Regions from separate parts of the Micromonospora sp. NPDC049102 genome, predicted to be linked through region 1. Evidence: riboswitches for the same ligand, from Rfam matches in the RefSeq annotation. Region 1 holds a riboswitch; the other holds the start of a gene.
What was found. A riboswitch is a leader RNA that binds a small molecule or an ion and turns the genes downstream of it on or off. The one in region 1 is predicted to bind S-adenosylmethionine.
Positions count from the first base shown of each region.

Region 2: another riboswitch for S-adenosylmethionine. It lies ahead of ACGFH9_RS17445 (ABC transporter substrate-binding protein); the one in region 1 lies ahead of ACGFH9_RS05370 (aminotransferase class V-fold PLP-dependent enzyme).

Region 1 is NZ_JBICTE010000003.1:161,127-165,532, forward strand. Features, by position in the region: gene ACGFH9_RS05365 (aromatic acid exporter family protein) at 1-390, shown strand, start outside; gene ACGFH9_RS05370 (aminotransferase class V-fold PLP-dependent enzyme) at 400-1,635, opposite strand; SAM riboswitch class IV at 1,716-1,836, opposite strand; gene ACGFH9_RS05375 (PrsW family intramembrane metalloprotease) at 1,860-3,338, shown strand; gene ACGFH9_RS05380 (hypothetical protein) at 3,357-3,524, opposite strand; gene ACGFH9_RS05385 (GroES family chaperonin) at 3,606-3,944, opposite strand; gene ACGFH9_RS05390 (AI-2E family transporter) at 4,103-4,406, shown strand, end outside.
Region 2 is NZ_JBICTE010000016.1:49,744-54,149, reverse strand. Features, by position in the region: gene ACGFH9_RS17450 (amino acid transporter) at 1-1,527, shown strand, start outside; SAM riboswitch class IV at 1,614-1,725, shown strand; gene ACGFH9_RS17445 (ABC transporter substrate-binding protein) at 2,119-2,949, shown strand; gene ACGFH9_RS17440 (amino acid ABC transporter permease) at 2,995-3,774, shown strand; gene ACGFH9_RS17435 (amino acid ABC transporter ATP-binding protein) at 3,771-4,406, shown strand, end outside.

The DNA.
Region 1 (4,406 bases):
ACCCTGATCCGCCGGTCCGTCACCCTGATCGAGGACGACGAGCCGGTGCCCGACGCCATGCCGGAGGCGATCGGCCACCTCGCCGAGTCGGTCCGGCTGCTCAAGCACGAGTTCGCGGTGGGTGAGGAGCCGCAGCAGGCGCGGGAGCGGTCGCTGCGGGCCGTCAGCGAGGCCGGGCGGGCGTACGGCGCAGGGGTCGGCTTCTCCGGCAGCGTCGTGGTCGCCCAGATCCGTACCACGGCCAGTGACCTGCTGGTGGCCTCCGGGATCGAGCAGGAGGAGGCGAACCGCTGCATCCGGACCTCCTTCGGGGACCAGGAGCGGCCGGTCGGCGAACCGGCCGAGCCGGGCGAGGCGCCGAAACCACCCACCGCCCCGCCGGTCGGCTGAGCACGGTGCTCAGGCCAGCTCCGCGAGCGCCGCGAGCAGCCGGTCGACCTGGGCGTCGGTGCTGCCCAGACCGATGCTGGCGCGCAGCGCGGTCGGCGGAAGATCCCTGCGCCCGGTACGCGCGGCAGCTTCGCCGAGCAGCCGCCGGGCCAGCGGATGGGCACAGAACAACCCGTCGCGTACGCCGATCCGGTGCTCGGAGGCGAGCCGCGCGGCCACCGTCGCGGAGTCCTGACCGGCGACCACGAACGACACGATGCCGACCCGGGGCGCGTCCGCGTCGAAGGTCCGCAGCTCCACCACGTGCGGCAGGGCGGCGAGGCCGTCGCGCAGCCGGGCCAGCAACGCCTGCTCACGGGCGTGCAGCGCGACCCGGTCGGCGTCGACCAGCGCCGCGCACACCGCCGCCAGCGCCACCGCGCCCAACAGGTTCGGGGTGCCGGCCTCGTGCCGGGCCGGGCCGGTCGCCCAGGTCACGTCATGGGTTGCCGGCCCGACGTTGCTGGTGGCACCGCCACCGGCGAGGTACGGCGGGGCGGCGTCCAGCCAGTCCGCCCGGCCGACGAGCACGCCCGCGCCGAACGGGGCGTACAGCTTGTGGCCGGAGACGGCCAGGTAGTCCACGTCGAGCGCGTGCAGGTCGACCGGGGCGTGTGGGGCGAGCTGCGCGGCGTCGAGGACGATCCGGGCGCCGTGCCGGTGGGCCACCCGGGCCAGCTCGGCGACCGGCCACAGCTCACCCGTCACGTTGCTCGCCCCGGTGACCGCGACCAGCACCGGCAGCACGGGGTTGCTGTCGCGGCGCAGCTCGGTCAGGGCGGCGGCGAGAGCGCGTACCGCCCCGGCCGGGTCGGCGGGCACCGGCAGGCGTACCGAGCCGCGCGGCCAGGGCAGCAGGTTCGCGTGGTGCTCACCGGCGAAGGTGACCACAGTCGTGCCAGCGGGCAACGACCGGGCCAGCAGGTTGAGGGCGTCGGTGGTGTTCCGGGTGAAGATCACGTGGTCGTCGGCACGCGCGCCGAAGAAGTCACCGACCGTCTGCCGGGCCCGCTCGTACGCCAGGGTGCAGCGCCGCGACAGCGCTCCCGCGCCCCGGTGCACGCTGGCGTACCACGGCAGCAGTTCGGTGACCGCGTCGGCCGCGGCCCGCACGCACGGCGCGGTGGCCGCGTAGTCGAGGTTGATCTCGCCGGGTACGCCGAGCACGTCGAGCGCCACCGACGGCGCGGACGCGACGGCGGGCAGGCTGGGCGGCGAGGGTACGAGAGTGACGGACACGCCGGAACCTCCGGGTTCAGGGACCCCGGGTGTGCCTGTCGGGACGGGGTCCGCGCTTGCCCAGCACGCCGATCGGGCTGGGCCCGGTCATCACCCGGGGCACCCCACCGCGAACTCGACGAGGGTTGCCGGCCAGCAAGCCGGGGCTTGACGCTGGCGCTCGTGACCTGTCGCCAGCATAGCGGCTGTGGATGCGCCCGGACCAGTCGGCGGCGGATGGCTACGCTGACCGCATGGCCGACACCCCGCCCGGTGCACCCCTGCCGTCGCCGCCGCACACGCCCGCGGCCCCGCCCGCCGGCTCGTCACCCGGGATGCCGCCGCGCCGCTTCGGCTGGGTGCGGTTCCTGGTGCTGGCCGGGGTGGTGCTGCTCATCGCCGCGTGCGCGGTGTTCATGGTGTTCACCCTCGGCCAGTCGCTGGGCGTACAGGCGCTGCTGGTCGGGGTGGTCGCCGCGATCCTCCCGGTGCCGGTGCTCGTCGCCTGCTTCCTCTGGCTCGACCGTTACGAACCGGAACCCCTGAAATACCTGATCTTCTGCTTCGCCTGGGGCGCGTTCGTCTCCACGGCCGCCTCGCTGAACGTGAACGAGTTCGCCGCCGGACGCTTCGCGGACTGGGGACTGCCGGACGCGCTGACCGGCGTGCTGGTGGCACCGTTCATCGAGGAGCTGACTAAGGCCCTCGGCCCGATCCTGCTGCTGCTGTTCCGCCGCCGGGAGTGGTCCGGGATCACCGACGGCCTGGTCTACTGCGGGCTCTCCGCAGTCGGCTTCGCCATGGTGGAGAACATCCTCTACCTGGGCGGATACGGCTACGCGGCCGGTGCCGACCGGTACGGCCCGGCGACCGGCACCCAGCAGGTGATCGCCATCTTCATCGTGCGGATCCTCCTCTTCGGGTTCGCCCACCCCCTCTTCACCTCGATGACCGGTGTCGGCCTCGGGGTGGCCTCCCGTACCGCCGACCGGCGTGTCCGGGTGCTGGCCCCGATCGCCGGCCTGCTGCTGGCGATGATGCTGCACGGGACGTGGAACCTGCTGCCGACGCTGACCCAGACCACCGGCGAGGCAGTGATCATGCTGTACGGCTTCCTGGGCCTGATGGTGCCGGTGTTCTTCGGCGTGGTCGGGCTGGCCGTGTGGTTGCGCGCCTGGGAGGGACGGCTCACCGAGCGGACGCTGCCCGACTACGTACGCGCCGGCTGGTTGAGCCCGCCCGAGGTGGCCGCCCTGAGCAGCCTGGGTCGTCGGCATGCCGCCCGGAGCTGGGCGCGCCGCGTCGCCGGGGACGCCGGGGCGCGGGCGATGCGTGGATACCAGCTCGCGGCGACCCGGCTGGCCCTGCTGCGCGACGGGACGCTGCGCGGTCTCGACCGCAAACCGGCCGACCGGGAGCGGACCGCCGTCGAGGAGCGTCAACTGCTGGAGGCGATCACGGCGTACCGGTCGTACTTCGTGGGCCGCGATCCGCAGGCCCCGGCCGGCGTCTGGGACGGCAGCCAGTACCACCTGCGCTTCCCGGACGGTACGCAGCGATCGGTCGCCGCGCCCGACGAGCCGGTGGTGCCCATCCCGGTGGTGCTCGCCCCGACGCCCCCGGTCAACCACCCGCCGGCCGGCTGGCACGCCCTACGCCCCGCCGCGCCGTGGCCGCACGGTCACGCCTGAGCGCGGCCGGGCGGCGGGTCAGGTCATCAGCGTGGTGAGGAAGTCGCCGAGCCCCTGGGCCATCGCCATGAGCGCGACCCCGATCCCCTTGAACAACTGCGCGGCACCGTCCGGGCGGAACGCCATAAAGTAGATCAGGAACGCGACGCTGCCCCAGGTCAGCAGCTTCTTGACGAATACCGGCATCGTCCCTCCCCAGGGCCACGGTCGCCGGCTGGCTTCCCGTCGTACGCGCCGACAAACGGCGCGGCCGCGCTCGGGGAAGGTCTACAGGTAGAGGCCGGTGGAGTCGTTCTCCACCCGTACGGCGGCCACGGCGTGCACGTCGCGTTCGCGCAGCAGCACGTACCCGCGGCCGTGCAGCTCGACCTCGGAGCGGTCGTCCGGGTCGAAGAGCACCCGGTCGCCGGAGACGATGGCGCGGACGTTCGGCCCCACACCCACGGCGGTCGCCCACGCGAGGCGCTTGCCTACCGCGGCGGTCGCCGGGATGACGATGCCAGCGCTGGAGCGACGCTCGCCCTCGCTGCCGTCCATCCGCACCAGCACGCGATCGTGCAGCAGGCGGATGGGCAGGCCGGAGTCGAGATCCTGGTCGGCGGTCACGGGGCAGACGCTACCGTGTCGCAGGTGACCGGCTGCCGGTGGTTACGCCCACGGCGGTGCGGGCATTGTGTGGCGGAACTGCCCTACGGTGTCGGGAACGGACGTATGCTGTCCGACCTGTCGCCGTGGGCGGACAATTCATCTGCCAGGAGGTGCGCTTGAGCCGCTTCGAGCGGGTACGCGGGCGGCTGCGCCGCGCCTACCAGTCAGGACAGAAGTCGGTGAGTGCCGCACAGGAGACCCCGGGCGACGCCCCGGAGACGCCGGGAGTGGCCTCGCCAGCCATCCCCGGGCCCGTCGCACCGGCGAAGGCCACGGTCGTCGGCGCGGAGCCTCCGGTGGACCTGCACAGCTCGACGTCCAGCCGGGACGACGCCGACGTGCCGCACGGCCTACGGATCGCCGCCGCCTGGTGCTGGCGGCTGATCGTGATCGGTGTGGTGGCCTGGGCGCTGCTCCGGA
Region 2 (4,406 bases), on a different contig from region 1:
GCCGACGCGACCGCCCACATCGACGAGAACCCGTTCCTGCCCGGCGGGCTCAAGGGTCACGAGGTGGTGCTCACGCTGCTGCTCGTGGCCCTGCTCGGCGCGGTGTTCCTCAAGGGGTTCGGCGAGGCCATCGGGATCGCCGTCGTCCTCGTCGCGGTCTACCTGTCGCTGAACGCGGTGGTGATCGCCGACGCGCTGTGGCGGGTGGTGAACCACCCCAGCGCGGTCGGGGACTGGAGCACCGCGCTGCGCACCGGGCACGGCGACCCGCTGATGGTCGTCGCGCTGTCCCTGCTGGTGTTCCCGAAGCTGGCGCTGGGGCTGTCCGGCTTCGAGACCGGGGTGGCGGTGATGCCGCACATCCGGGGGGACCGCCAGGACTCGGAGGATCGGCCGCTGGGCCGCATCCGGGGCTCGCGGCGGCTGCTCACCACCGCCGCCGCGACGATGAGCGTCTTCCTGATCACCAGCAGCGTCACCACCACCGTGCTGATCCCGCCCGAGGCGTTCCAGCCGGGCGGGGCCGCCAACGGCCGGGCGCTGGCCTACCTGGCCCACCAGCATCTCGGAGGGGTGTTCGGCACGGTCTACGACCTCTCCACCATCGGAATCCTCTGGTTCGCGGGGGCGTCCGCGATGGCCGGGCTGCTCAACCTCGTACCCCGGTATCTGCCCCGCTACGGCATGGCACCGACGTGGGCCCGCGCGGTCCGGCCGCTGGTGCTGGTGTTCACCGGGGTGGCGTTCCTGATCACGGTCGTCTTCTCCGCGAGCGTCGACGCGCAGGGCGGCGCGTACGCCACCGGGGTTCTGGTGTTGATCACCTCGGCGGCGACGGCCGTGACCCTCGCGGCGCGGCGGCGGCGTCAGCGCGGTCGCGCGGTCGCGTTCGGGGTCATCGCGGTGGTGTTCGTCTACACCACCGTGGCGAACGTCGTGGAGCGTCCCGACGGTGTGAAGATCGCCGCCTGTTTCATCGGCGCGATGATCCTGGTGTCGGCGCTGTCGCGGGTGTTGCGGGCGTTCGAGCTGCGGGTCGACCACGTCGAGCTCGACGAGGTGGCGACCGGGATGATCGACGAGCGCGCCGACCGTCGCATCCGCCTGATCGCGCACGAGCCGGAGCGCCGCGACCTGACGGAGTACCGCGACAAGCTGGCCCAGGCCATGGCGGACAACGACTTCCCCGACGACAGTGACGTGATCTTCGTCGAGGTCCGGATCACCGATCCGTCGGACTTCGAGACCGGGTTGCTGGTGCGCGGCAGCGTGGCGCACGACCACTTCCCGGTGCTCAGCCTGGCCAGTTCCTCGGTGCCCAACGCACTGGCCGCGCTGCTGCTGGAGATCCGCGACCGCAGCGCGCGACGCCCGCACATCTACTTCGAGTGGACCGAGGGCGGTCCGGCCCGCAACGTGCTGCGCTACCTGGCGTTCGGGCAGGGCGAGATCGCCTCGGTCACCCGGGAGATCCTGCGCCGTCAGGAGCCGGACCAGACGCGCCGGCCGCACGTGCACGCCGGTTGACCTGCTCGTCGGGCACGGGCCAGGGCTGGTGAGCGTGGTCATATCGGCTGGACGACCGACCAGTGGCTGCTGCTAACCTCGACGCAGGTCATGAGCGCCAGCGACAAGCCCCGGCTCGCTGGCCGGCAACCCTCCTCCGCGGTGGGGTGCCCCGGGTGAAGACCAGGCACCGGCAGGACGTCGGTGCAAGCGTGGCCTGGCACCCAGGTCAGCACCAAGACCCGGGAGACCGCATGTACATCCTCAGCCTCACGCCACCGGCCGTCCGGCGCATGCCGGCCCTGACCCGGCGTCGGCACGTGGACCTGATGCGAATGCGCAGCGCGGCGTGTACCGCCGCCTGAAGCGCTAACCCCTCCCCTCCCCGCCCTCCCCTCCCCTCTCCACCCTCCCCTCTCCACCCCGCCCACACCTCCCGGGCACCCACCCATCCGCGCGACCCCTCGCGTCGATCATGAAGTTGTTGCCCGTCCGACCGGCGTGTCGAGGCAACAACTTCATGATCGACGGGGTCGACCCTGTCTTTTGGAGATAACTGTGCGATTTCTTGGTCGATTTGTTGTTGTTGGGGCGGTTCTTGTTGCTGGTGGGTTGAGTGGCTGCGGGGGCGGGGGTGGGGATGGTGGCTCGGCGGCGGGTAGTGGCAGCAACCCGTACGGTCTGGCGCAGCCGGGTGTGCTGCGGGCCGGCACGCTGACCGACGCGCCGCCCAACGTGTACCTCAAGGACGGTAAGTTCACCGGCTTCGACAACGACCTGCTGACCGCCGTGGCCGGCGAGCTCGGCCTGCGGGTCGAGTTCGTCGGTACCGACTTCTCCGCGCTGCTGTCCCAGGTCAACAACCACAAGTTCGACGTCGGCAGCTCCTCGATCACCATCACCGAGGCGCGCAAGAAGACAGTCGACTTCGGCAACGGGTACGACTTCGGCTACTTCGGCCTGGACGTCCCGGCCGGTTCACCGATCAGCGGGTTCGACCAGCTCGCCGGCAAGCGGGTCGTGGTGGTGCAGGGCACCGTCCAGGACGACTACGCCACCGGCAAGCAGCTCGACCCGGTGCGTGTACCGGACTACAACGGCGCGATCAACCAGCTCAAGGCGGGCACCGCCGACGCCTGGATCGCACCGGCCGAGATCGGCGAGAAGTCGGCCGCCGACAGCAACGGCAAGATCACCGTGGCGGCCAAGCAGCTCAGCCCCGCCCCGACCGCGTACGCCGTCGCCAAGGATGGCGACAAGCTGCGCGAGGCGCTGAACAAGGGCCTCGACGAGGTGATCGCCGACGGCACGTGGAGCCGGTTGCAGGCCCAGTACTACCCGGGGCGGCCCATCCCGGCCGACTTCAAGCCGGGTAGCGGCACGGCGGCGGCCCCGGCCACGCCGTCCGGGTCGGCGCAGCCGTCCGCCTCGACGGCGTCCTGAGCGACAAGCGGTGACGAGCGAGCGGGACGGTAGGAGAGGCGAACGATGGATCCGTTGAGCACCCTGTGGGAGACGTTCTTCGACGCCGACGCGATGCGCGAGGCGCTGCCCGAGATGCTGACCGTCGGGCTGCCCAACACCCTGATCCTGGCCGTCTCCGCCGCCTTGCTCGGCACGGTGCTGGGTCTGCTGCTGGCCGTGGCCGGCATCTCCCGTAGTCGGTGGCTGCGCTGGCCCGCACGGGTCTACACCGACGTGTTCCGGGGGCTGCCAGCCGCGGCGACGATCCTGCTGATCGGCGTCGGGCTGGCCCCGCTGGGCATGCAGGTCTGGGGACCGGAACCGTACCCGCTGGGCATCCTCGCGCTGTCACTGATCGCCGCCGCGTACATCGGGGAGATCTTCCGCTCCGGCATCCAGTCGGTGGAGGCAGCGCAGTTGGAGGGCGCGCGGGCGCTCGGCTTCTCCTGGGCCGACGCGATGCGGCTGGTGATCATCCCGCAGGGCATCCGGCGGGTGCTGCCCGCCTGGGTCAACCAGCTCATCGCGCTGATCAAGGATTCCAGCCTGGTGTACTTCCTCGGTCTGGTGGCCAGCCAGCGGGAGTTGTTCCGCATCGGGCAGGACTACGCGGCGACCACCGGCAACGAGTCCGCGCTGCTGCTGGCGGGTCTGTTCTACCTGGCGTTGACCGTCCCGCTGACGCACGTCGTCAACGCGATCGACCGGCGGTTGCGCCACGGCCGGCCCACCACCGCACCCGCGGACGACGAGGACGAGGACGACCCAGCGCTGACTGGCATCCAGGAAGGAGACCGGCGATGACCACCACCGCGACCACCACCTCGGTCAGCGTCGACGCGCGTGACGTCCACCTGGCCTTCGGGTCGAACCGCGTGCTGCGCGGCGTCGACCTCAGCGTGCCGCGCGGCGCGACGGCCTGCGTGATCGGCCCGTCCGGTTCGGGCAAGTCCACTCTGCTGCGTACGCTCAACCGACTCATCGAGCCGGACCGGGGCGACGTCCTGCTGGACGGGCGCAGCGTGCTGCGCGACGACCCGGACGCGCTGCGCCAGCGGGTGGGCATGGTGTTCCAGCAGTTCAACCTCTTCCCGCACATGAGCGTGCTGCGCAACGTCACGTTGGCGCTGCGTCGGCTCCGCAAACTCGGCGAGGACGAGGCCGTCCAGGTCGCCCGCGCGCAGTTGGAGCTGGTGGGGCTCGCCGGTAAGGCCGACGCCCGGCCCGCGCAGCTCTCCGGTGGTCAGCAGCAGCGGGTGGCGATCGCCCGGGCGTTGGCGCTGCGACCCGAGGTGATGCTCTTCGACGAGGCCACCTCGGCACTCGACCCGGAGCTGGTCAAGGGGGTCCTCGGGGTGATGGCCGACCTGTCCGCCGCCGGGATGACCATGGTGGTGGTCACCCACGAGATGGGCTTCGCCCGGCAGGTCGCCGAC